4 regions of the Heyndrickxia sp. MSNUG genome follow, and region 1 is predicted to be linked to each of the others. Evidence: predicted binding sites of a transcription regulator. Region 1 holds the regulator's gene; each other region holds the start of a gene.

Region 1 (6,137 bases):
GTTGAAGCCTGTGCCGACTTCTTCGCGCTTCAGGCGCTCAACGATGACAGAGCCTTCAAGGCCTGCGTTGTGAGCGATTTGACGAACTGGCTCTTCCATTGCACGTAGTACGATGTTCACACCAGTAGCTTCGTCGCCTTCAGCCTGGATTGCAGCAACTTTGTTATATACGTTTAGAAGCGCAACGCCGCCACCTGATACGATACCTTCTTCAACTGCAGCGCGAGTTGAGTTCAAAGCATCTTCAATGCGAAGCTTGCGTTCTTTTAATTCAGTTTCAGTAGCAGCACCAACCTTGATGACTGCAACACCGCCAGCTAATTTAGCAAGGCGCTCTTGTAACTTTTCACGGTCAAATTCAGAAGTTGTTTCTTCCATTTGAACGCGGATCTGGTTAACACGGCTAGCGATTTGTGCGCTGTCTCCAGCACCTTCAACGATTGTTGTGTTTTCTTTTGTAACAACAACTTTAGAAGCGCGTCCTAAAGATGTGATTGTAGCAGATTTAAGGTCACGGCCAAGCTCTTCAGTGATCACTTCTCCGCCAGTTAATGCAGCGATATCTTCAAGCATAGCTTTGCGACGGTCGCCGAAGCCAGGAGCTTTTACTGCAACTGCATTAAATGTTCCGCGAAGTTTGTTAACTACTAATGTAGCAAGTGCTTCACCTTCAACATCTTCTGCAATCATTAATAATGGCTTGCCTTGCTGTACAACTTGCTCAAGAACAGGAAGGATCTCCTGGATGCTGCCGATTTTCTTGTCAGTGATCAAGATATACGGATTTTCAAGAACTGCTTCCATCTTATCAGAATCAGTTACCATATAAGGAGATGCATATCCGCGGTCGAACTGCATACCTTCTACAACGTCTAATTCTGTTGTGAAGCCTTTAGATTCTTCAATTGTGATTACGCCGTCGTTGCCAACGCGCTCCATTGCTTCTGCGATCAATTGGCCAACTTCTTCGTCAGCAGCAGAGATAGAAGCTACTTGAGCGATTGAAGCTTTGCCTTCGATTGGCTTTGAAATTGCCTTTAACTCTTCAACTGCAGTTACTGCAGCTTTTTCCATACCTTTACGGATGCCCATTGGGTTAGCACCAGCAGTTACGTTCTTAAGACCTTCACGGATCATAGCTTGAGCAAGAACCGTTGCAGTAGTCGTTCCGTCACCAGCAACGTCGTTAGTCTTGCTTGCTACTTCAGCAACAAGCTTAGCACCCATGTTTTCGAAAGCATCTTCAAGTTCGATTTCTTTCGCGATTGTCACACCATCATTTGTGATAAGTGGTGAACCGAATTTCTTCTCAAGAACCACATTGCGTCCTTTAGGTCCAAGAGTAACTTTTACTGCATTTGCAAGAGCGTCAACCCCGCGAAGCATCGCGCGGCGTGCTTCTTCACTGAACAAAATGTCTTTTGCCATTGTATAAAACCCTCCTCAAATTTGTGTTATATACGTACTGTCTTTAAGCAGCTATTATTCCACTACAGCAAGAATGTCGTTTTCACGCAAGATTAGGTACTCAGTTCCCTGGTACTTTACTTCTGTACCTGCGTATTTTGAGAAGATAATGCGGTTGCCAACTTCAACTTCAAGTGCCACGCGCTCTCCGTTTTCAAGGACACGTCCAGTACCAACAGCTACGACTTTACCTTCTTGAGGTTTCTCTTTCGCTGTGTCGGGTAAAACGATACCGCTTGCAGTTTTTTCTTCAGACTCAACAAGCTCAATAATAATGCGATCACCTAATGGCTTGATCAAGTGAATCAACCTCCTCAAATTATATGTAGATTATTATTTATTAGCACTCTCCTCATTCGAGTGCTAACACAATTTATATATTAATGAATCTCCATTTTTTTTGCAAGCATGAAGTCCAATTTTTTTTATAAAATTTATATTAGGTCCCTGGGCAGGAATCCAGTGACAGCAAGGACTATTTTTCGTTCCCGTTCCACAATATTCGACGACAATTTTCTCCGAATTTTAATTTAAGCTTGTTTAAAAAAAAGCCACCTTAAAGAGTATGCGGCTTCTGCGGAAATCTAACCATTTTTTTAGCAAGCATCCTACAATTTGAACTTTCAAGCTGCTTACTAGTAAAATGGAGAGATAGCATTATGGAACTTTTATCATAATAAAACGTATATAAAGTCATTATGTTTACGAAACGGCCTAAAAGGAGTTTTCATATTGAAAAAAGAATACTGGTACATTATCATCGCCTATATTGTCATGCAGCTTTCAAGCCTGGTCGGAATTCCGCTCGTTGCCTTTGTGGGAGCTGGGATGGGCAAGAGTCTTAAGGAAATGGAAACCCTATCGATTCCTTACTGGCTAGTCATTAGCTTTACACTGACACTGATCATCGTTTTGCTTATTTTACGGAAAGAATCAAAGATGCAGGCAGATTTGCGCGGAATGGCATCGCCAGCAAGCTCGGCTGCATGGGCCGTTGCCGGTGTATTTCTGGCATTGATGGCTCAATCCTTTGCAGCAAGCATTGAAAGGCTGCTCGGAATCGAAATGGGCTCAGAAAATACTCAAGAGATCATCAACCTCATTGAGAACTTCCCGGTTGTGATTCTCGTCAGCTCGATCATCGGGCCGATTTTGGAAGAAATCGTCTTCCGTAAAATCATCTTCGGAAGCCTTTATAAGAAAATGAACTTCTTTTTTGCTGCATTGATCAGTTCAGTGATTTTCGCGCTTGCTCATATGGAGCCCGAGCATGTCATCCTTTATTCGGCCATGGGCTTTACCTTTGCATTCCTTTATGTAAAAACAAAGCGAATCATCGTTCCGATCATCGCCCATGTCACAATGAATACGTTCGTTGTCCTGCTTCAATCCGTATTCAGGGAAGATATCGAGAGAATGATAAGAGAAGCAGAAAAAATCCAAAGCTTTATTGGGGGACTTTAAGTTATGAAGCAATCGCCTTTATTTTCAGGCATTGTCTACATCTTGCTAGGCAGCTTGTTCACCTACTTCGCCATCCAGAATGTCAGCGAAACCGGATGGGGATTTTTCACTTATCTCCTCGTCATGCTCGCGACCTTCGACTTCGGTTCCGGCATCCGGATGATCCTGCTCCATCTCAAACTTAAACAAATCCAGAAAAAATAGCCTCTTCATCCGAAGAGGCTATTTTTCATATCATTCTTCTGTGTCTGTATTGGTCGGATAATGCTTTAGGAAATAAATCAATGATTGCAGTTCTACAGACAGGTCAATATGGTGAATCCTGATGGAGTCCGGTACATTCAATCGTGCAGGCGTAAAATTCAGGATTCCCTTGATATTCGCCTGGACTAATCGGTCTGTAATAGGCTGGGCTACCGCAGACGGCACGGTAAGAATGGCCACCTGAATCCCTTCCTCGACAACTTTTTTGTCCAGCTCATCCATGTGATACACAGGCACGTCACCCATAACGGTGCCTACTTTTGCCTCATCTACATCAAAGGCAATTTCGATTTTCGTATTATTATTTTTTGAGAAATTATAATTCAAAAATGCTGTTCCAAGATTTCCGACCCCGATCAGTGCCACTTTTGTAAGCTCGTCCTGATCAAGTGTCTTTCGGAAAAATGTCAGGAGATAATTCACATTGTAGCCGTACCCCTTTTTACCTAAGGCTCCAAAATAAGAAAAATCCCTTCTGATTGTCGCTGAATCCACTTTTACCGCTTCACTTAACTCTGCAGATGAAACTCTTTGTTTACCTGAAGAATGTAAGTTCAATAAGAAACGGTAATAAAGCGGCAAGCGTTTTGCGGTTGCCTGCGGTATTTTCATAGGTTCGTTCATCATTCTCCATCCTCCACCCAATCAAAATTTCTATTTAAGCTTCTCATCTCTCTTAAAATCGCCATTTTTCCCGCCGGTTTTTTCGACTAAATACGTCTTGCCGATCACCATGCCTTTGTCAACGGCCTTGCACATATCATAAACAGTCAGCGCACATGCTGAAGCTGCTGTTAACGCTTCCATTTCCACCCCTGTATTCCCTTTTGTTTTTACAGATGCGGTAATATTTAAAATATAGTCATTTCCATTTTGCTCCCATTCGAAGCTAAGGTCAATGCCTGTTAATGGAAGTGGATGACACATTGGAATGATTTCCGACGTCTTCTTGGCCGCCATGATGCCCGCTACCTGTGCAACAGCCAGCACATCCCCTTTTTTCATCTTATTTTCTGTGATTCTTATATATATATCTTCATTCACAATTATACTTGAATGGGCGATTGCCGTGCGGACCGTCTCAGATTTATCGCTGACGTCCACCATTTTTGCTCTGCCTTCTTCGTTAAAATGAGTAAATTCTGCCATGTTCATGCTCCCTTCAACCAAATGATACACTATTTTCACAAAGTTGTGTGTGAACTTTGTTGCTGAGTTCACAAATTCCTTGTCATTCCTTGTCTTTGGTGGGTTTCATATATTGCCGAGCTTATGTGAATGGGTTACACTATCTCTAAGGCAATAGAGGTGAATAATAATGATCTTATTACAAGTTAATCAGCTGACAAAATATTTCGCTGCTGATCTTATTTTATCGAATATAAAGTTTGAAATACAGACCCATGACCGTGTTGCTTTAGTTGGCCGCAACGGAGCAGGGAAATCGACCCTGCTGAAGATTATCGCCGGGCACGAGGCGCATGACAGCGGCGAAATCATCCGCCCTAAAGGGACGACGATCGGATACCTGGCACAGAATACCGGTCTCGAATCCGAAAAAAGCATCTGGGAAGAAATGCTTGGCGTTTTTAACCATCTGCATTCCATGGAAAAAGACCTGCGCCGGCTTGAGGAAAAAATGTCGGACCCTGACATACTGACAAACCAGACTGAATATGACAGAGTTCTCAAAGAATATGATCTTTTGCAGGTCCAGTTCAAGGAGCAAGGCGGTTATCAATATGAAGCCGACATCCGCTCCGTGCTCCATGGCCTGAACTTCCATTCCTTTGATTACTCTACAAAAATATCCACATTAAGCGGAGGCCAAAAAACAAGGCTTGCTCTAGCTAAGCTCCTTTTGACCCGCCCGGATATTTTAATTCTGGATGAACCGACAAACCACCTTGATATCGACACTCTTTCTTGGCTGGAAAAATACCTTCAGGGTTATGATGGCGCAATCCTTATTGTTTCCCATGATCGTTACTTCCTTGATAAAGTCGTTAATCAGGTATATGAAATTTCCCGCCATCAGCTGGCAAAATTCCCGGGGAACTACAGCTCTTACTTAAATCAAAAAGCTGAAAACTATGAACGGGATATGAAGCTTTTTGAAAAGCAGCAGGATGAGATTTCAAAGCTCCAGGACTTCATCCAGCGAAACCTGGCGCGCGCTTCCACTACTAAAAGAGCTCAAAGCCGCAGGAAACAGCTTGAAAAGATTGACCGGATGGACAAGCCGCTTGGCGATGAAAAATCCGCTTCCTTCAGTTTTCAGATTGAACGCCAAAGCGGAAATGATGTCCTAAAGGCTGATACACTCGCTGTAGGATATAGCGATGACGTCGTTTCGGAAAATATCTCATTCAATCTATCTCGCGGTGATAGCACTGCCTTAGTTGGACCAAATGGTGTCGGCAAATCAACCTTGCTGAAGACAATCGTTGAAAAGCTACCTTCAATCACTGGCAGCATCCACTATGGTTCAAACGTATCGATCGGTTATTATGATCAGGAACAAGCTGAGCTAAGCTCAAATAAAAAGGTACTAAACGAGCTTTGGGACGAATATCCACTTAAGCCGGAAAAAGAAATTCGCACGGTTCTCGGCAATTTCCTCTTCTCAGGCGACGATGTATCAAAAATCGTTTCAACGCTCAGCGGCGGTGAAAAAGCACGTCTGGCACTCGCCAAGATGATGATGCAAAAATCCAACTTCCTGATTCTTGACGAGCCCACGAACCACTTGGACTTGGACAGCAAGGAAGTGCTGGAAAATGCACTGATCGATTACCCGGGCACAATCCTGTTCGTTTCGCACGACCGTTATTTTATCAACAGAATCGCCACAAAGGTCATTGAGCTCGACCGCGATGGCGCAACCGAGTTCCTGGGTGATTATGATTATTACCTCGAGAAAAAGCTCGAACAGGAAGAAC
Region 2 (6,137 bases), 2.1 Mb from region 1:
CTGATGATCGCGTTAATTGTTAACGAGCAAAATGTGATTCATAAACCAGTGATTTTGCACCATGTCTTTAAGAAGAGGGTGTTTAACACTTGGTTGTTTTCATTTGAAGATTTTTTCCATTTTAGCACTGTTCTTTTTCCTACTTGTGATGGGGAGCTCTATGGAGCAAGTGTTAATGGGTTCAAATCTGTAAATAAAAGGATTGACCTTGGAAAAAGATTGGCATCGATTTTGTTTGATCAGCGAAAATATCCCTTATTTCTTGAATTTGCCCTTAGGACAGAACATACCGCTTCAAGACATGATTATGAGAAATTTTTTCCGAATTACAAAAGAAGAGACACTCCTTACTTAAGGTGCACCTACCCGATCATCAGCCACCATTACCATGAACAAGGGGACTGGTATAAAGAGAGGAAGTTTCAGCATAAATGGCTTGAGAAAGAAATAAAACATAGACATCCGACTCATTTGACTAAATGGTACCTCCAAAAACAGAAACAACTTCATGCACTAGTCTCATTAAAGGATATATTTACCACAAGTTAAAAAATCCAAAACAAAAAGCAAGGGAGCCCCTTGCTTTTGTTTAGTCATTCTGCAGGACGATTTGGTCCGTCAAGTTTTTTGTCACCATAGCCTGCTTTTTTCTCAGATGTATTATTTGGATTCTGCACTTTTTTGTTCTGCTTCTTATTCATAAAAACACCTCCCGAGATTAGTTTGTTCATTTGGACTTTTTTCATGCGGGCCACAGGTGTCGAAGAATGTAATCCTTGTAATAAAAAAGCACTTTGTTTGCCGAATTCCTTCTAGTTTTGTCAGGTGTGAAGGAAGATAAGTATCAAGGGAGAATTAAAGAGTAAGAACGTGATGAGTTATATATTTTATTTTTTTCTATTCGAATTAGTGCCGCCAGGACTTCATCTGACAGACCTTAAAATTAATCAATGTTAGGAGAGATTGTGTATGAGAGCAGGAATCGAAAAGAAACAAATTTTAGGGGTATTGACGGATATGATTCATAACCTGGAAGTCGCTGATGCCAATTTACAAGATACACTGACTGGAATTAGATCAGACATGTGCATTGCTCAGACAGAGCGGCTGGAGAAAATTGAACTTGTACTCGATGGACTTGAAAAGGACTTATCAGCCTATAAATACAGCAACGCTCCGTTGATAACTGATACAAAAGGTTTAAAACTTGAATTAGGTTTTTAATATATAATAGAATAAAATGCAATCTAAAGTAGCTTTCATTTATGAATAGGCTACTTTTTATTTGGTCTCCATATTTATAACAATCGGTTAATTTAAAGAAAGCAGGAATAAAAAATGGATCAGCACCAGCAAATAATAGAATTATCTGAAAAATTGATCAATTATTCAGAGAGCGCTCTAAGGCGATATGAGTTTTCAAAACAGGAAGGCACCAGGGGGGATTTCCATACAGAGGTTAAGCCTTTTGCAGACGAGGTGAAAGAGACTGCAATACTTTGGAAAGAAGCAGCGACGAATTGGGTTATTGAGCATAAACCTAAAAATCTCCATTCAAGTCAAATCGAAACCGCAGCTGATTATATAGAGGTAATTTCTGTCCAAGCATTTTTTCCGGAAACCAGCAGGAAGAGGTTTCTTGACCAAATTCAGTCTGTCGAGTTTATTTTGCAAAGTCTGATATTGGCTGTAGAGAAAGTTACACAAATAAAATAACTGACTCAGAAGGTCTCATTCAATGGCCTTTTGAGTCAGCTTTAAATTTTATAATTAAATAGAAAACTCTTTCTGATCTTCTGGAATGAAGGCTCCTTGTAGTTCCAGCTCACGAACAAGGTTCCGGTATTCATTAATGGTTATTTCATTTTGAATATACGATTTTTTTGTGAAATCGAGCAATTCATTCACATGTTCCGGAGTGTATTCTTTTGTTTGGGCAAAGAGATTTTTAAGTTCGTGAACGTTCATCTTTCATCCTCCTCCATCATTTGATTTCATCGTATCATGAAAATTGAATTGTCATTTATTTTTCAAAAATTTAAACTTCCGACAATTAATTTCATGTTTAGACAAAAGCGGTAGGCATTTCCAATCTCTATCACCATCTGGGCGACTACATCATAGGATATAGTAATGAATCTATGGAGGAGGATGTTCGCCCATGTTTGGCCGCAGGAACAAGACGCATGCCTATCAGCAACAGTTTTGGGAAAATCAATATTATCAAGGATCTAATAATTGGAATGGAACCATTCAAGGTTTGAACCGGCAGCAGCCGTACCCTCAACAATATGTAAACCCTCAATGGAACAGCATACAGGGAAATTGGCATAATCAATATATACAGCAGGAATACCCAACCAATCCATATATGCAGGGAAATCCTCAATGGAACCAGCAATATTCAATTGCCCAACCAAAGAATAATTATTCAAAAATGCTTTTTCAAAATCCGCTCCAGCCAGAGGATGACCCGATTTATGGATACTACAGCCAGCAGGCTGATTTTCAAAATTACAATCCTTATCCACAGCAGGCATTTATGCCAAAGCAGCCATCAGGATTGCAATCCATCATGAATTCATTTAAAAGCCAGGACGGAAATCTTGATGTCAATAAGATGGTAGACACTGCAGGTCAGATGATGAATGCGGTGACTCAGGTATCGTCTTTGGTTAAAGGGCTCGGCGGAATGTTTAAAGTGTAAAAGCAAAAGCAGGCGATTGCCTGCTTTTTTTAGTCTTGATCTATTATAATATCTATTTTCTTGCCTGGTTTCTTAGCAATTTTTATTTTGAGCAGCCCATCGATATAGGAAGCCCGTATTTTCCTCTCGTTAATAGGCTGTGAAAAGGGTATAGTCCTGCTTGACTTTTGCATTGAGGACCTGTGTCTCTGTGATTGATTGATATCGTTCACTTCTGTAGACGACTCAGATTTATTTACAGTTATCGTCAACGAATTGTTGATCACGTCGATGGAAATCTGATCTTTTTTAATACCAGGCAATTCAGCTGTTACCTCATATTCTGTGTCTGTTTCATATAAGTCAATATGAATTGGGGAATAGGGGAAGGGCTGTTTGAAGAAATCATCAATACTTTGCAATATTCCTTTTACAGGTTTTTCCTGCATGATATGATTCATTGATTTAAACCATTGTTCTAGGGCTTCATGTCTTTTTGGGCGATCAGGATGGTTAGGTGCCATCGTGTCTCTTCCTCCTCTGCAAGTATCTTATAATAGAATATGAGGGACGGAATGTCCTTGTTCACTTTCCTGCATGATCTTTTAAAACCAAAAGGTGATGATTATCTGTTTTCCGCAATTGTTTTATGAACACTTTGTGAAAAATGCCTTTAGTGTGATTTAGGTCACATAACCATTTTGTGTTCCTTTGTATGCTGAAACAGTAAATTAAGCAGAAGAGGGGTATACACATGTTTTGTTACCAATGTGAACAGACACCAACTGGCGGCTGTAAAGTCGTAGGAGTTTGCGGAAAAGATGAAACAATTGCAAGCCTGCAGGATACAATTATTTTTGCCTTAAAAGGGATTGCAGCATACAGGACACATGCTAACCAGCTTGGACATACAGACCCGTTTGTAGACGCAACAACTCACGAAGCACTTTATATGACATTGACTAATTCCAACTTCAATGTTCAGGAGCATATAGATATGGCTATGAAAGTTGGCCAATCAGCAGTGCGTGTAATGGAAATGCTTGATGAAGCTCATACTAGCCGTTTGGGCATTCCACAGCCGGTTCGTGTAAGCCAGAATAAGATTGAAGGAAAGTGCATCGTTGTAACAGGGCATAATTTATTCGCCCTTGAGGAGCTGCTTAAACAAACAGAAGGAAAAGGCATTAATATTTATACTCACTCAGAGATGCTGCCTGCCCATGGCTATCCAGCATTGAAAAAATATCCGCACCTTAAAGGGAACATCGGGAAGGCATGGTTTGACCAGCGCCGGCTGTTTGAAAAATTCCCAGGTGCGATTCTGGCGACAACAAACTGCGTTATGCCAATTAAAGGGTCCTACGCTGACCGTATGTTTACATACGAAGTGGCAGGGCTTGAAAATGTAAGGAAAATTGAAAATGATGATTTCACCTTGTTGATTGAAAAAGCAATGGAGCTTCCAGAAGCCAATATGGACTCTGAAGAAACGTTAGTAACAGGTTTCCATCACGAAACGGTGCTAGGTCTCGCACCGGAAGTCATCCAGGCAGTGAAAGAGGGAAAGATAAAACGCTTTTTCGTCATAGCAGGCTGCGACGCGCCAGGAAAAGGTGGCGAATACTACCGTGAGCTTGCAACATCGCTTCCTCCGGAGGCAGTAATTCTGACTACTTCATGCGGTAAGTTCCGTTTTAACGATGTTGATTACGGAGTCGTTCCGGGTACGGATATTCCAAGATACATTGACCTCGGTCAATGTAATAACTCGGTTTCCACCGTTAAGATTGCTAAAGCGTTAGCAGACGCTTTTGAATGTGATGTGAATGAACTTCCAGTGAGCATCGTGCTGTCCTGGTTCGAGCAAAAAGCAGTAGCCATCCTTTTGGGACTGTTCAGCTTGGGCATTCAGGATATCCGTATTGGACCAAAGCCGCCTGAGTTCATTTCTGAAGGTGTGATGCAGGTGCTTCAGGATACCTTTAATTTGAAACTGATTACAACAGCTCAGGAAGATATGGAAACAATGATGCAATTAAGCAAGACAGAATAAAAGAATATAATAAAAAAACCCGCTGCATTAGTGCAGCGGGTTTGTGTATTCTTGAAGAAGCAGTCCATTAAATAAGTTCATTCAATAACCCAGTATCCAAAATCATATTTCCATGATGGTCGTTAAAAATTAGCCCATCCTTCTTCATTTTGGTTAGGGTCCTGCTTACTGTTTCCCTAGTCGTTCCAATCATGTTTGCCAAATCTTTATTTGTAAAATCGGACTTTAAAACTATTTTGCCGTTTTCCTGCTTTTCTCCGTGCAGCTCTCCAAGCCTTAACAGCAGTTTCACGATTTGTTCGTATGTGTTATTCAAAATTTGTGCCTCAAGTCTTTCCTGCAGGTCAACAATTTTTTCTCCAAGCACTTTAAATACTTTAATACTCAAATGAGGATTCTCTACAAGGACCTTCTCGAACTGAGAAATAGGCACGACTACAAGGCTCGCATGCTCTAACACTTCTGAATAGCCAGGATAACCGCCTTTGCGGAAAAAGCCAACATGTGGGAACATTTCTCCTTTTTTTAGAATTGCAACAATCTGCTCCCGTCCATTGGCATCGCTTTTGTAAACCTTTACTTTCCCTTCATTAATAAAATATACATTTTCAAGCGGATCTCCCTGAAGGAATACATGGCTGTTTTTCTTCCATTCCCGAGTAATCGATATTTCAACAATTTTTTCTAAATCTTGATCATCCAGGTCTCTGAAAAGCGAGAAGCCTGAAAGCACTTTTTTAATATCTATTTTATTCAAAAGAAACACTCCATTGTTGATACTTTATTTATCTCATACTATTTTAACAAAAGACTGAGTGAATGGTTAATCTTTATTTGGAATTAACAAGCACGTTTACCACAGTCTAACATACAACAAACACTTGGCATTGTCATTTCATATTGAAAGGGGTCTTTTCACGGAAATCACTCCCTGAAATGCAGAAGTATGCGGAAAATAACTGGAATATCAATTCAAAATTCTGTACCAAAAAATAGCAGTAACAATTATTTATCATTTTTCTTTTGCAACGAACGTTTATTCGCTAAAATAGGAATAACGAGGTGAACGAAATGAAAGTGCGTAAAAGTTTGCAAGAGATTTTAACAGAATTAAAAGTCGGTGAATCTGTTAAGAGAAATATAGTCCATTGGCATACGATAGAGGAAAAAGAGGCTCAGACTGATGAGATGCCAGAGGATTTAAGTGAAATATTGAAAAATGCTTTGGAGAGACGAGGCATTTCTCGGCTTTACACTCACCAGAGGTCTTCTTATGAGCAAATCATGGGTGGACAGAGTATTGTTGCGGTTACTCCAACGGCTTCAGGAAAAACGCTTTGCTATAACCTTCCGGTGATCCAGTCGATCATAAATGATCCTAATGCAAGAGCACTA
Region 3 (6,137 bases), 2.2 Mb from region 1:
GTCAACAGTTCTATTGCCTTCATCAATTGGATCAGTCAAGAAAGTATCCGCGCTATATGTGAATTGCCGTTTGCCGCTTGTGAATACTTCCCCCTTTTTAACCTGAGAGGACTTAAAATTCGAGAATCCATAATCAAACAGCTTAATTGTGTCATCGTAAATTTTCTTTTTATATTCTGATTTCAACAGGATTGCAGTTAATTTAAGCGGCCCATTTTCTGCAGTAGTCGCCAATGTTTGCTTGGACTGGTCAACAAATCCCGTCTTTCCTCCGGTAACTCCTGGATAGGGGATTTCTCCTTTCAGCATCCGATGGTGAGACAAAAGAGTTGTGTCCCAGGATTCTCCATCCCATTTCATCTGTTTTGTTCCAAAGATTTCGCGAAAATCCTCGTTTTTCATCGCATAATTCAGGATTATCCCTAAATCCTTAGCCGTCGTATAATGATCCTCATCGAATAAACCATGCGGATTTACAAAATGTGTCGCCTTTACACCTATCTCGGATTCCAGAAACTCATTAACATGTTGCGAATACTTTTCCATCGTCCCATCCAGATGAATTGCAATTGCCATTGCAGCGTCATTTCCAGAATTAATCAACATACCCTGTATAAGCTTCTTTAAAGTCACTTGCTCACCTGGATTTAAATAAACCCTTGTTCCGTCTATATCAAATACTTTTTTACTTACTATTACTTGATCATCCAAATTCCCTTTTTCAATTGCATAAATCGCCGTAGCAATCTTAGTGAGGCTTGCAGGATACATTTTCACCTCTTCATTTTTACCGAAGAGTATCGCACCCGACTGTGTGTCCATTAATACAGCAGCCTCCGATGTTAGATCAGCGGCACCAGCTTCAGCAAGTACAGGTTCATTTAAGTTAAAAATTCCAAACATGATCAAAATAGAAAATATCAGCCATTTCTTCATTCAAACACATCCATTATCCCAGTATCCGAATTTAATTTTAGCAAATATCCAACTAGATTTCTGCAAAGTTATTGAATTTTAATAATAATGGAATATCTATGCATTGAAGAGAATAATCAGCAAAATACCATTGAACTTAGAGGCAAAATTAGATTAAAAAGGAGTTAATTATGAATGTAATTAACAGTAGAATATTGCAAAAACTATCAATAAATTAGAGATACAGATTGATATCTCCTTACAGGACTGGTAATGAACCACAAAGTAATACAAGCCCATCAAGAAAATCTTGATGGGCCATTAATATTGACGTGATTAAATACTTTGGATTCAAGATAGGGCACATATATCTCATCTTTGGCTAGAGCTGCCCTATATTCTCTTTTCAAATGACGCTCTGCATCAAAAAAACTCTCGTATGGCCCTAATTTATCATTGTTGCTTAGCGAAATGAAATATTCCTTCCCTTCAGCATTAATCATGAATAAATCTCTTTCTCGATTTTCATAAAGACAGCCATTCTTTGATTCCTTAAGGTTATAGACATTTTTGACTGCATCCTGACGGATAGGGCCGAGAGGATATGCTTCATTTATGTAACGAGTGAATGCTTCACCGTTCATCGAACATCCAGCCGCCTTTGCGTGACCACCACCGCCAAACTCTCCTGCAACAGCTGAAACGTCTACATCGTCGTGTATGGTCCTGAAACTGATTTTCTTGCCACCCAAATTGATAATGGATATATAATCCAGATGAGGGAATTCTTTTCCTGATTCATTACCCAATTCAGAATGATAGAATTCAGCATGTACAATCCCTCCATAAAGTCCATTTGTGTTTGTGTAAATCTGTACAATTTCACGCTTCTTCCTTCTAATATATCGATCAATTTTATCTTCTTCCATTTCCAGCAGTTTTTGCTCGAATTCATCAAATTCAAAATGCTCTCCTGCCTGGAGACGCGGAACAATCCGACCTTCAAAATCTTCTATCGATATCATAAAAAATAAATCATTTAAGTTTTTCGCCTTGTAATTTTTGAGAATATCCCAGTCCCATGTATCATACTGCCTGACCAGTTCTACAAATTCATCTATTGATCCATTTTTTTGCAAATGGCTCTCATTAACTAGATATTCATATACCAGCGAAGCAGCACTTGTGAGCGTCCCGTTTTGGTCCTCCACTTTAACATCGCCCCATGGGTAATCATTGAAATGCAAAGCTGTTTTATGGTGGTCAATCAGCTTCGCTTTACCTCCAGCTAAAACAAATTCATTTATTTTTTCAGCGATCTCATCATTAACAGAAAGATCAGTAATGAACAATAAATCTTCTCTCTTCATTTTGTCATTCATACTTTCAAAATATCGTTCAACATGAAAGTTTAGCCCAGAAACCGAATTATATCGAATGTCCACTCCTTCTCCAAAAGCAAGCATAAAAAGAATTCCGCAGGCAACTCCGTCCAGATCATTATGTGTGAATAAACGGTACATAGCTTCCTCCTTACATTTTCTCTAATTTATGGTTTGTTAACTGGTTTCAGTCTATTCTCTTTTAAAAAAACACCGATAAACCTGAAAAATTTAGACAAGTTCTTTATATGGACGAGCATAAATATTAAAAAAGGAGGTGAAAATATGCATTTCTTCGTTGTGAAAAAAAGTGCATTATACTTAGTTGGTGTCCTAGCTCTTCTTGCTATAATCGGATCATTTTGGATGAACTTCAACTCTGATGCCACTCCAGCTATTAGCCAGCAAAAAGATACAATCCGGGAGATTCACCTGGTAACCGGTGAATTTAAATCATCTACAGAAGATGGTAAAGAAATTGAGGCTTACCGTTGGGATCCAGGAACCATCTTTGTTGAAAAAGGAGAAAAAGTCCGATTAAAAATTTTAGGGGTTAATGGTAAGGAACACCCATTCATTATTGAAGGTACAGATATTAAAGGGATCGTTAAAAAGGGGGAAGAAACAGTCGTTCCTCTGCAATTTGACAAAGAAGGAACCTACCGACTTATTTGTATGATACACACTAAAGCAGAAAATAGCGGTCCGATGATCGCTTACATTGTGGTTGATTAATATCTTCCTTTCTAAGAACAGGATTCCACATCCTGTTTTTTCTTTTTCTTCATCTCCCCTTCTACTCAATTTGACACAAAACATACAAAACAATACATCCATAGTGGCAACGTTTCCTGATAGTATAAGTTATCATACCTCTTTTTATATAACAGCACCAACAAAATCATATATTTATATAATACAGTTTCCTCAGGAAATATTTTTACAACGGATTAATTATTGATATTCACATATTGTTCATCTTTTCACAATATTGTCACACCAAAACTGTTATAGTCGTAGTATGATGAAAGTGTGGTAACTGTTATATAAAAAATTACTTCTGAGGTGACTTGAAATGGAACAGTGGAAAGGCTTTAAAAACGGTACTTGGCAGGAAGAAATCAATGTTCGAGATTTTATCTTAAATAACTACACTGAATATACAGGTAATTCAAGCTTTCTGGCAGGAGCCACTGAGGAAACAAACCTTTTATGGCAGCAGGTCATGGAATTAACAAAGCAGGAGCGCGAGAATGGCGGAGTTTTGGCAATGGATACAGAAGTCGTGTCAACAATCACCTCTCATGGTCCAGGTTATCTGGACAAAGCAAAAGAAAAGGTTGTTGGCTTCCAGACAGATCAGCCATTTAAACGCTCCATGCAGCCATTCGGTGGCATCCGCATGGCTAAGGCTTCATGTGAAGCATATGGTTATGAACTGAATAAGGAAGTTGAAAAAATCTTCACAGATTTTCGCAAGACACATAACCAGGGTGTGTTCGATGTTTATACAAAGGAAATGCTCCAGGCACGGAAAGCTGGTATCATCACTGGGCTTCCAGATGCTTATGGACGAGGACGCATCATTGGGGACTACCGACGTGTTGCGCTGTATGGTGTTGACTTCCTTATGGAGCAAAAGAAGAAAGACCACAGTTTGACAAGCAGTGTCATGACAGAAGACACTATGCGCCTCAGAGAGGAAGTCTCAGAACAATACCGTGCATTAAATGAATTGAAAAAGCTTGCTGAAAGCTATGGCTATGATATTTCTAAGCCGGCTTCTAACGCAACAGAAGCTTTTCAGTGGATTTACTTCGCTTATCTAGCTGCAATCAAAGAACAAAACGGTGCGGCAATGAGCCTTGGCCGTGTGGCATCCTTCCTGGACATATTCATTGAACGCGACCTGCTAAACGGCACTTTGACTGAACAAGAAGCACAGGAATTGGTCGACCACTTCGTCATGAAGCTCCGACTTGTAAAATTCGCAAGAACACCTGATTATAATGAATTGTTCAGCGGTGACCCAACCTGGGTAACGGAATCAATCGGCGGCATGGCGCATTGCGGCAAGTCACTTGTTACGAAAAACTCTTTCCGATTCCTTCGTACATTAGATAATCTGGGACCTGCTCCGGAACCAAACCTGACTGTTTTATGGTCTCCTGGCCTTCCAGAGAACTTTAAGAAGTATTGTGCGGAAATGTCGATTAAAACTAGCTCAATACAATACGAAAATGATGACCTGATGCGCCCGGAATACGGCGATGACTATGGTATCGCCTGCTGCGTATCAGCAATGGAAATCGGTAAACAGATGCAGTTCTTCGGTGCACGAGCAAACCTTGCAAAAGCATTGCTCTATGCCATCAACGGAGGTGTTGATGAGAAGCTCAAAATTCAAGTGGCACCTGGTTTCAGCCCGATCACAAGCGACGTTCTCGACTATAACGAAGTCATGGCAAAATTCGATAACGTCATGGAATGGCTCGCAGGCCTTTATATCAACACTTTGAACATCATTCATTACATGCATGACAAATACAGCTATGAAAGAATCGAAATGGCGCTCCACGATACTGAAGTCCTTCGCACTATGGCAACAGGAATTGCCGGATTAAGTGTCGTAGCCGATTCCTTAAGCGCGATAAAATACGGGAAGGTTAAAGTAATCCGCGATGAAAATGGCATTGCAGTTGATTTTGTATCTGAGGGTGATTTCCCAAAATACGGAAACAACGATGACCGTGTTGACAGCATTGCTGTTGAAATTGTTAAAACCTTCATGAAAAAATTGCGCAAGCACCCAACTTACCGCAATTCATTGCATACAATGTCAATTCTTACAATCACTTCAAACGTTGTATATGGTAAGAAAACTGGAAATACACCAGACGGCAGAAGGGCTGGCGAGCCATTCGCTCCAGGAGCAAACCCAATGCATGGCCGGGACACAAAAGGAACCCTTGCTTCCCTGTCTTCTGTCGCAAAACTACCATATAGCTATGCTATGGATGGAATCTCAAACACCTTCTCCATCGTTCCAAAAGCGCTTGGAAAAGAGGAAGAAAGCCGCACAAGCAATCTCGTATCCATCCTCGATGGCTACGCAATGAAAGATGGCCATCATTTAAATGTTAACGTGTTTAATAGAGAAACTCTAATGAATGCAATGGAACACCCAGAAGAATATCCACAGCTGACCATTCGTGTATCTGGCTATGCTGTAAACTTCATCAAGCTGACACGTGAGCAGCAAATGGATGTAATCAACCGTACTTTCCATGAATCTATGTAATGAATAGCCGTATGAAAGCGGCGGAGAACATGGAGTTCCCTCATACTCTCCAGGAACTCCTGTTTTACCAGAAAGGAGCAATCATCATGAACGGAAACATTCATTCTATTGAAACATTTGGCACTGTCGACGGACCAGGAATCCGCTACGTTATCTTTACACAGGGGTGCCTGCTGCGCTGCCAATTTTGCCATAACGCAGACACCTGGGAGATCGGCACTGGCAAACAGGTGGCTGTTTCCGAAATCATCGATGATTTAACTACCTATTTACCATTCATTCAACCATCAGGCGGGGGCATAACTGTCAGTGGTGGTGAGCCATTGCTGCAGATTCCGTTTATTACAGAGCTTTTCAAGGAGTGTAAAACGCTAGGTATCCATACTGCTATTGATTCATCAGGTGGCTGTTTTTCAAGTGCGCCCCTCTTTCAGGAGCAACTGGCGGAGTTAATGAAATATACTGACCTAGTCTTATTGGATTTGAAGCATATCAACAGGAAAAAGCACATTAAACTTACAGGCATGGCTAATGACCAT
Region 4 (6,137 bases), 2.3 Mb from region 1:
GCTTTTGCCCATTTGATCAAGACCTTCTGAAAGAATGAATATTAACCTAGTGACAAACATTGAAAAGAAATCTTCCAAAGAGTATTTTGTTATTCCCGCGAAAGATAGAGCGCTTACAAAAAATCTTTGAAGGAATAAACCTTTTCTTCGTTCACTACGGAACGAACACCTTGGTTGAGCCTCCTAAGATGTTAAGCAACTTCTTTTTACACTTTTATTATACCACCCGCTACTCTTCATGAAACCTGTTACTTATGTCAAATTGGTGTCAAATTTCTGATTTTCTCTCTTTAGAAATGATACGTATAACCCTTTCCCATAATACAAAACATATCTGTATCAGGGGGTGAACTTTTATGACATATAACAAAGAGGAGAATATCCCGAATGGAAAAGGTGCGCTGAAAGATACCTACACACCTAACCAAAGATTTGTCCCCGGAGGCTCAGTTGATGAGCATCGGGACATTGAAGCCGCAAACATTTTACTTACTGGTGATGAAATAAAGCAGCAAAATGAAAATTTATAACAATGAAATGAGGTAATGAGAATTGGATATGATTGATCCCAAAGATTTACAAAATGGTGATGAGGTATATGTTATTTATAGGAATCCGCATGTTCCAACAGTTTCAAACATCAAAGCTGCTGAAATTGTTCCGCACCCAAAAAATCCAAATTCCCTTGCTCTTTTTTTGAACGAAACCTTTCATGTCATAGAAGATGATGACGCCCTTTTCTCCTCACACGCAGCGGCGGAAAAAGCTTATCTCGACGCAATGGATCCCTTTCATCAATAAAGCAGGCTCAATCCCCTCTCTTCAGCTTTGTGCTGGAGATTTTTTTATTGTGCTGGTTTTGCATTGATTGTTCCTTTTTGAAACAGATATTGACTTCCGCTACAGACGATCCAATCTACAGTGTTTAACATTATAGAGTGAAAGGAATAAAGTTTATGAAAAGAGTACTTAATAACGTTGGCTTTATTAGCTATAATTTCCATGTTTCATTAAAGAGAATGGGGGTAAAAAAGTATTGCAAGCCATCTTAAAGAGGAGGAATTGCTGATGAAGATTTTATCTGCATCATCTAAACTCATTTTTGGCTCTGCATTTGAAAGAGGATTTGTCTATCTAAAGAAAGGCATCCTTACCCCCAACAAAGTAATTAGACGCGGAAAGCTTTAAATTGACAAATTCTCTTTCACTCCTTAAGGAACGAAAAGCACACCCGTTGAGGTGTGCTTTTCGTTTGTATAACAATTTTTTTTTTTGTTATTGGCTCTGTTAAACGAGGCTGTAGATTTCCGTTCCACAGGGAATTAAAAAACAATATTTAGCTTTTACAGAGCCATGTTATTAATAAACAGGTCTCTCCTGCTATTTTTAACTATGGCCGGTTTGTACTTGCATTTTTTTATGGTCATTTAAAAGCAAGACTGTCAAAAGAACTCCTATTAAGGTGAGAAGAGCGAAAAACAAATAAACTGCATATATGTTAAATTCCTCAAATATAATGCCCCCGATAAAGGTAAAAAACCAATTGCCCAGTCCATTGCCCACCGCAGAGTAAAATGTAACAGCCGTTGCCGTCATTTTTGAAGGTGTAATCTCCCTGATATATTGCAGCCCTGCCGGTATAAATAATCCAAGTGAAAATCCTTGAATGATTGCCGAGAAATAAATAAGAGTTAAACTTGGTTCAGTAAAATAAAATATCCATCTTATTAATGATACTAATGAAGCAATTAAAGCTACCTGAAGCAACCCAAACTTGCTGATCCAACCGCCTGCCACTCTCATAAATGGAATTTCGGATAACACAGCAATCAAAAATGCAATGCCAATGCCTGTGTATGTTCCTCCTCTATCCTCTACAAATAAGCTAAAATAAAAGTTATTGGCAAGGTTTGGCCCGAAAATTAAGAATGTCACAGCAAGGAACACAAGGAATCGTTTCATTCCCATTAACTCCTTCATACCCTCCAGCATTCTACTAGGTGTCTCAGCAGCTTCTTTTGGCATTTTAACAGAAAGAACTGCTGCAATCAGCAAGGTTATGAAAAAACTATAAAAAATCACCTGAGGATTCCATTCAGATAATTTCCCCATTATAAACACAGCAATACCGAAGCCAAGTGAGCCAAACAAGCGGATATTTCCATAATTCAAGCCAGCTTTGCTAGTATATTTTAACGAAATGCTATCCGATAAAGGGATAATGGCACTTTGAAATAATGCAAGAATGATTGCTATGAGAATGAATAAGAAAAAACTTTCAAAAAATAAATATCCAAGTGCAGCAATTCCTGTAATTAGGGTTGTAAACGTCAACAGTCGATTATGAAGATTTTTCATATCCGAAATCATGCCCCAAAAAGGCTGGAAAAAAATCATGATGACAGGGCCGATGGACAGAATGATTCCTATTTGATATCCATTCAAATTTTCAACTTCACTTAAATACACACTCAATAAAGGAAATAAACTTCCGAATCCAAAGAAAACAAAAAGGTAGAAGCCTTGCATTGAAATGATATCTCGTTTAACTCGCGTTTCCATTAATGTCCTCCGTACTTTACAAATTGTAGAGTTATATTTTACCACTATTTAAATATAAGAATAGTGTATTGAAATAAAAGGGTAATAAAAGAAAACATAAAGCGTTTTCATTTGGTGATTGTCATGGTAAAATAATGTTGCTTTGAAGTGATCAGACGTCTGCTCATTAATTTTAATGTTTATTTCAATTTGCACTACATGAGGCGGTGATTTTATGAAAGAAGTTGTGTTAAGTTTACTTGCCGGTTTATTAGTCGGGGTTGTTTTCAAGTTTTTAAAACTGCCGTTGCCAGCGCCGCCAGTTCTTGCCGGAGTACTTGGAATTGTCGGGGTATATTTAGGAGGATTGGCTGGGGACTGGATTTTGAATTATTTCAAATGATTTTATTAAGGCTTTAACAGCTAAAAAAATCCACGGAGATCCGCGGATTTTTTGTTTATTATTATAAGGCTTTTTGCCTGAAAATTGGCTTTGCTGATGGAATGCTGTTGCTGCTCGTAGCTTCTCCACGTTTCGTATTAAGGTAAATATATATGGAGCCTACGAAAAATGCTCCGCCGATAATATTCCCTATCGTAACAGGCACTAGATTATATAAACCTGAAGCCAGACTGATTGTTTCAGGATGCGGAATAAGAAGGGCGATAGAAAATAAAACCATATTTGCGATGCTATGTTCAAACCCTGATACTACAAATGCAAAGACAAGCAGCAGCGTAACCCCGATTTTTGCTCCATCTCCTTTTATGTGCAAAGGAATCCATACAGCCAGGCAAACAAGCCAGTTGCAGAGTATTGCTCGAAAAAATAACTGGTAAACCGGTGTGTTCATTTTCATACTTACCGTTTCCATCATATACTGGGATTTTTCCGGTGAGGAAAATAGGCCTGAAAGCATTATGATTACAGCAAAAAATACAGCTCCTAAAAAATTCCCAGTATAACAAGCTATCCAATTTTTTACCGTATCCATCCATGAAGTAGCTTTTTTTAATGAACCGATTGTCATCATCATCGTATTGCTAGTGAATAATTCTGCTCCTCCATATAAAATTAGCACAAGAGCCAGGCCGAAGAAAATCGAGCTTACAATTGGAGTTCCCGGAGAATGCAAATCATAAAAGTATTCACCCAGCCGATATGAAACCATGATTCCAAAACCAATATATACACCAGCTAGAGCTGACCGCAACATATACTTCGTTTTTGATTCATTCAGATAGCCAATCTTTTTAAGTGCAGTGTTCACTGCTTGGTCGATAGGCTGTACATCCATATGAAAAACCTCCGTTTGTGAATAATATCACAATTAAATTATGTCTTAATCTTATACCTTTAGCTGCCTTTTGTTAATAGATTTTGCCATGAACTAATTTTGACAATTATTGAAGCGTTTTCAAATGGATGCAGCCCCGGTCTTTTAGAATTCAAATGGTTTATGGATGCTGTTTTCAGTACTTTTACTGACTTTCATTCTTTCTGATGTAGGGGATTCCCTCATTATTTTAGCCTATTTTTGTATAACTTGTGGCTTTTCATTCTTGTGAGATGATTTTAGCAGCAGGCGCTCATACCCCTAAGCCTTCCATGTCTTGCTTTAAACACAGGACTTTGAATAAGAATCCACGAATCAGCACCACGCAAATCAAATGTTTCAATGAGTCTTTCCCTTTTCGCTCTTGTTAACATAGGAAAAAGACAATAAAGAGATGTTTGATAAAGTATGGGAAAAAGCCCTCTGATAAAAGGGCTTCTCCACTTAGGCATCATAATTTATAACAGTGCCATCTAAATGTTTTTTATCCATCTGGTTCAGTAGTTTACGGTTATGCTTTGATTCAAAGATAATATTGAAATCATAATCGGGCGGATATAGTTCTGCTGCAGGAATATTAAGCTTTAGACGCTTATAATTCACCTGAATCTTTTCGCTCTTGATCTGGACAATATAATTCCCATTTACGTCTGGTCCTTTATAAATGATTCCAAGTTCACCCATTGTGGTTACGTGTACACTATCACCCATATCATATTGCGTTACCGTCTTTTTCTCTGCTGCAGGCCCCCTCCTTTGATGCTTATTCACTATAATCTGCTGTTCCCTCCCTTTTAAGGCAGAAGGGTCATCTTCAAATAAGACAGTATAGTCTTTTTCTGCCTTATAAGTTATTTCATGGGCTCTTTCAATTAATTTTGGATGTATGCCTAACTTTAAGGCAATGGCAAAAGCCTGGCTGTCCCCACCTTCCCCAATCCGTAAGCGATATGTTGGCTTAAGGGTCTCGAGGTCAAATTCCATTGATCCATTCATGAAATCTTGATGCTGATCGGCAAATTCTTTTATTTCGCTATAATGAGTAGTTGCAAACAAGGTTGCGCCTTTGTTGTTAAGGTTTTCAAGGATTGCCGTGGCCAGCCCCATACCTTCGCCTGGATCGGTACCAGAACCTAGTTCATCAAGGAGGACAAGCGTTTTATCATTCGCTTCTTTTAAAATTTCAATGATATTTACGATTCTTGAACTGAATGTGCTAAGATTCTGTTCAATACTCTGTCCATCCCCTATATCGACAAGGACTTTATGAAAAATTCCTGAAGTACTTTCCTCTTCAACAGGCAAATGCAGCCCGCACTGAGCCATTAAGACAAGCAATCCAGCTGTTTTTATGGAAACCGTCTTACCACCAGTATTGGGCCCAGTTATAACCAAAGCTTGATAATCGGAACCAATTTCAATCGTTAACGGGACTGCTTTGTCACCAAGCAGTGGATGTCTCGCATCCTTGAACATGATCATGGAACCGTCATATATTTTGACCCGTTTCGCATCAATCGATCTGCAATACTTTGCTTTTGAAAATAACACATCATAATGGACCATTGTTTCGATGGCAAGGCGAATCTCTTTCTCATTTCCTTCCGCCATACCAGTCAATGATATTAAAACTTTTTCAACCTCCGCCTGCTCTTCAGCGTATAGCCATCCCATTTGCTCCTGGAAAGCGCCAATTTCTTCTGGTTCAACGAAAAGTGTCGATCCAGAAGCAGATGTATCGAGTACAGCTCCCTTCACTTTTGTCCGGTATTCCTTTTTAATCGGGATCACATACCTTCCATTTCTCTGGCTTATGACCGACTCCTGTAAAAAAGGTTTCATTTTCCCCGATTTAAGGGCCTGATTAAGTCTTTCCTTTAAACGTTCCTCCTGAATTGCTATTTGTTTGCGGATTTTTAAAAGCTCTTTAGTCGCATAATCATCTATTTGACCGTTTCGGATACATCTTTGAATCTCTGCTGCCAGCTCAGGCAATTCTTCAATTCCATAAACATACGAAGAAACTCTTGGAGCACAATATTCCTTTTCCTTCATAAACCTGCGTATTTTATTGCATGTTTCAAGAAAATTCAATAGCATGACTAACTGGTCTGGCCTAAGTGGGATCCCTTTATGGAACCCTTTCAAGACTAATTCCATACCCTCAAGACCATGAATTGGAACGCTTGAACTGATTTTCAGGATCTCGATTGCCTCTGCCAATTCCTCCTGCCAGGAGGTAATTTGCTTTGCATTCAC

What was found. Region 1 encodes Rex, which represses fermentation and respiration genes when NADH is low (regulators of the CRP and FNR family bind a similar motif). Its sites were predicted from a motif close to TTGTGAAATATTTCACAA; they were not measured.
Region 2: the regulator Rex is predicted to act here: its motif matches at 3,363-3,380, upstream of hcp (hydroxylamine reductase).
Region 3: the regulator Rex is predicted to act here: its motif matches at 3,269-3,286, upstream of pflB (formate C-acetyltransferase).
Region 4: the regulator Rex is predicted to act here: its motif matches at 3,855-3,872, upstream of AABM38_RS14210 (formate/nitrite transporter family protein).

What each region holds. Positions count from the first base shown of each region.
Region 1 is NZ_CP150978.1:246,342-252,478, reverse strand. It holds gene groL (chaperonin GroEL) at 1-1,428, opposite strand, end outside; gene groES (co-chaperone GroES) at 1,483-1,767, opposite strand; gene AABM38_RS01415 (lysostaphin resistance A-like protein) at 2,200-2,931, shown strand; gene AABM38_RS01410 (YdiK family protein) at 2,935-3,135, shown strand; gene AABM38_RS01405 (redox-sensing transcriptional repressor Rex) at 3,166-3,822, opposite strand; gene moaC (cyclic pyranopterin monophosphate synthase MoaC) at 3,850-4,344, opposite strand; gene AABM38_RS01395 (ABC-F family ATP-binding cassette domain-containing protein) at 4,514-6,137, shown strand, end outside.
Region 2 is NZ_CP150978.1:3,045,118-3,051,254, reverse strand. It holds gene AABM38_RS15330 (DUF2515 domain-containing protein) at 1-549, shown strand, start outside; gene AABM38_RS15325 (hypothetical protein) at 970-1,224, shown strand; gene AABM38_RS15320 (YppE family protein) at 1,339-1,716, shown strand; gene AABM38_RS15315 (YppF family protein) at 1,771-1,968, opposite strand; gene AABM38_RS15310 (YppG family protein) at 2,162-2,707, shown strand; gene AABM38_RS15305 (Hsp20/alpha crystallin family protein) at 2,737-3,210, opposite strand; gene hcp (hydroxylamine reductase) at 3,441-4,742, shown strand; gene AABM38_RS15295 (Crp/Fnr family transcriptional regulator) at 4,810-5,499, opposite strand; gene AABM38_RS15290 (DEAD/DEAH box helicase) at 5,814-6,137, shown strand, end outside.
Region 3 is NZ_CP150978.1:2,853,405-2,859,541, forward strand. It holds gene AABM38_RS14275 (D-alanyl-D-alanine carboxypeptidase family protein) at 1-936, opposite strand, end outside; gene AABM38_RS14280 (DHH family phosphoesterase) at 1,215-2,438, opposite strand; gene AABM38_RS14285 (cupredoxin domain-containing protein) at 2,583-3,032, shown strand; gene pflB (formate C-acetyltransferase) at 3,373-5,598, shown strand; gene pflA (pyruvate formate-lyase-activating protein) at 5,682-6,137, shown strand, end outside.
Region 4 is NZ_CP150978.1:2,837,637-2,843,773, forward strand. It holds gene AABM38_RS14190 (hypothetical protein) at 357-530, shown strand; gene AABM38_RS14195 (transcriptional regulator SplA domain-containing protein) at 559-801, shown strand; gene AABM38_RS14200 (MFS transporter) at 1,387-2,562, opposite strand; gene AABM38_RS14205 (XapX domain-containing protein) at 2,777-2,944, shown strand; gene AABM38_RS14210 (formate/nitrite transporter family protein) at 3,006-3,839, opposite strand; gene AABM38_RS14215 (endonuclease MutS2) at 4,323-6,137, opposite strand, start outside.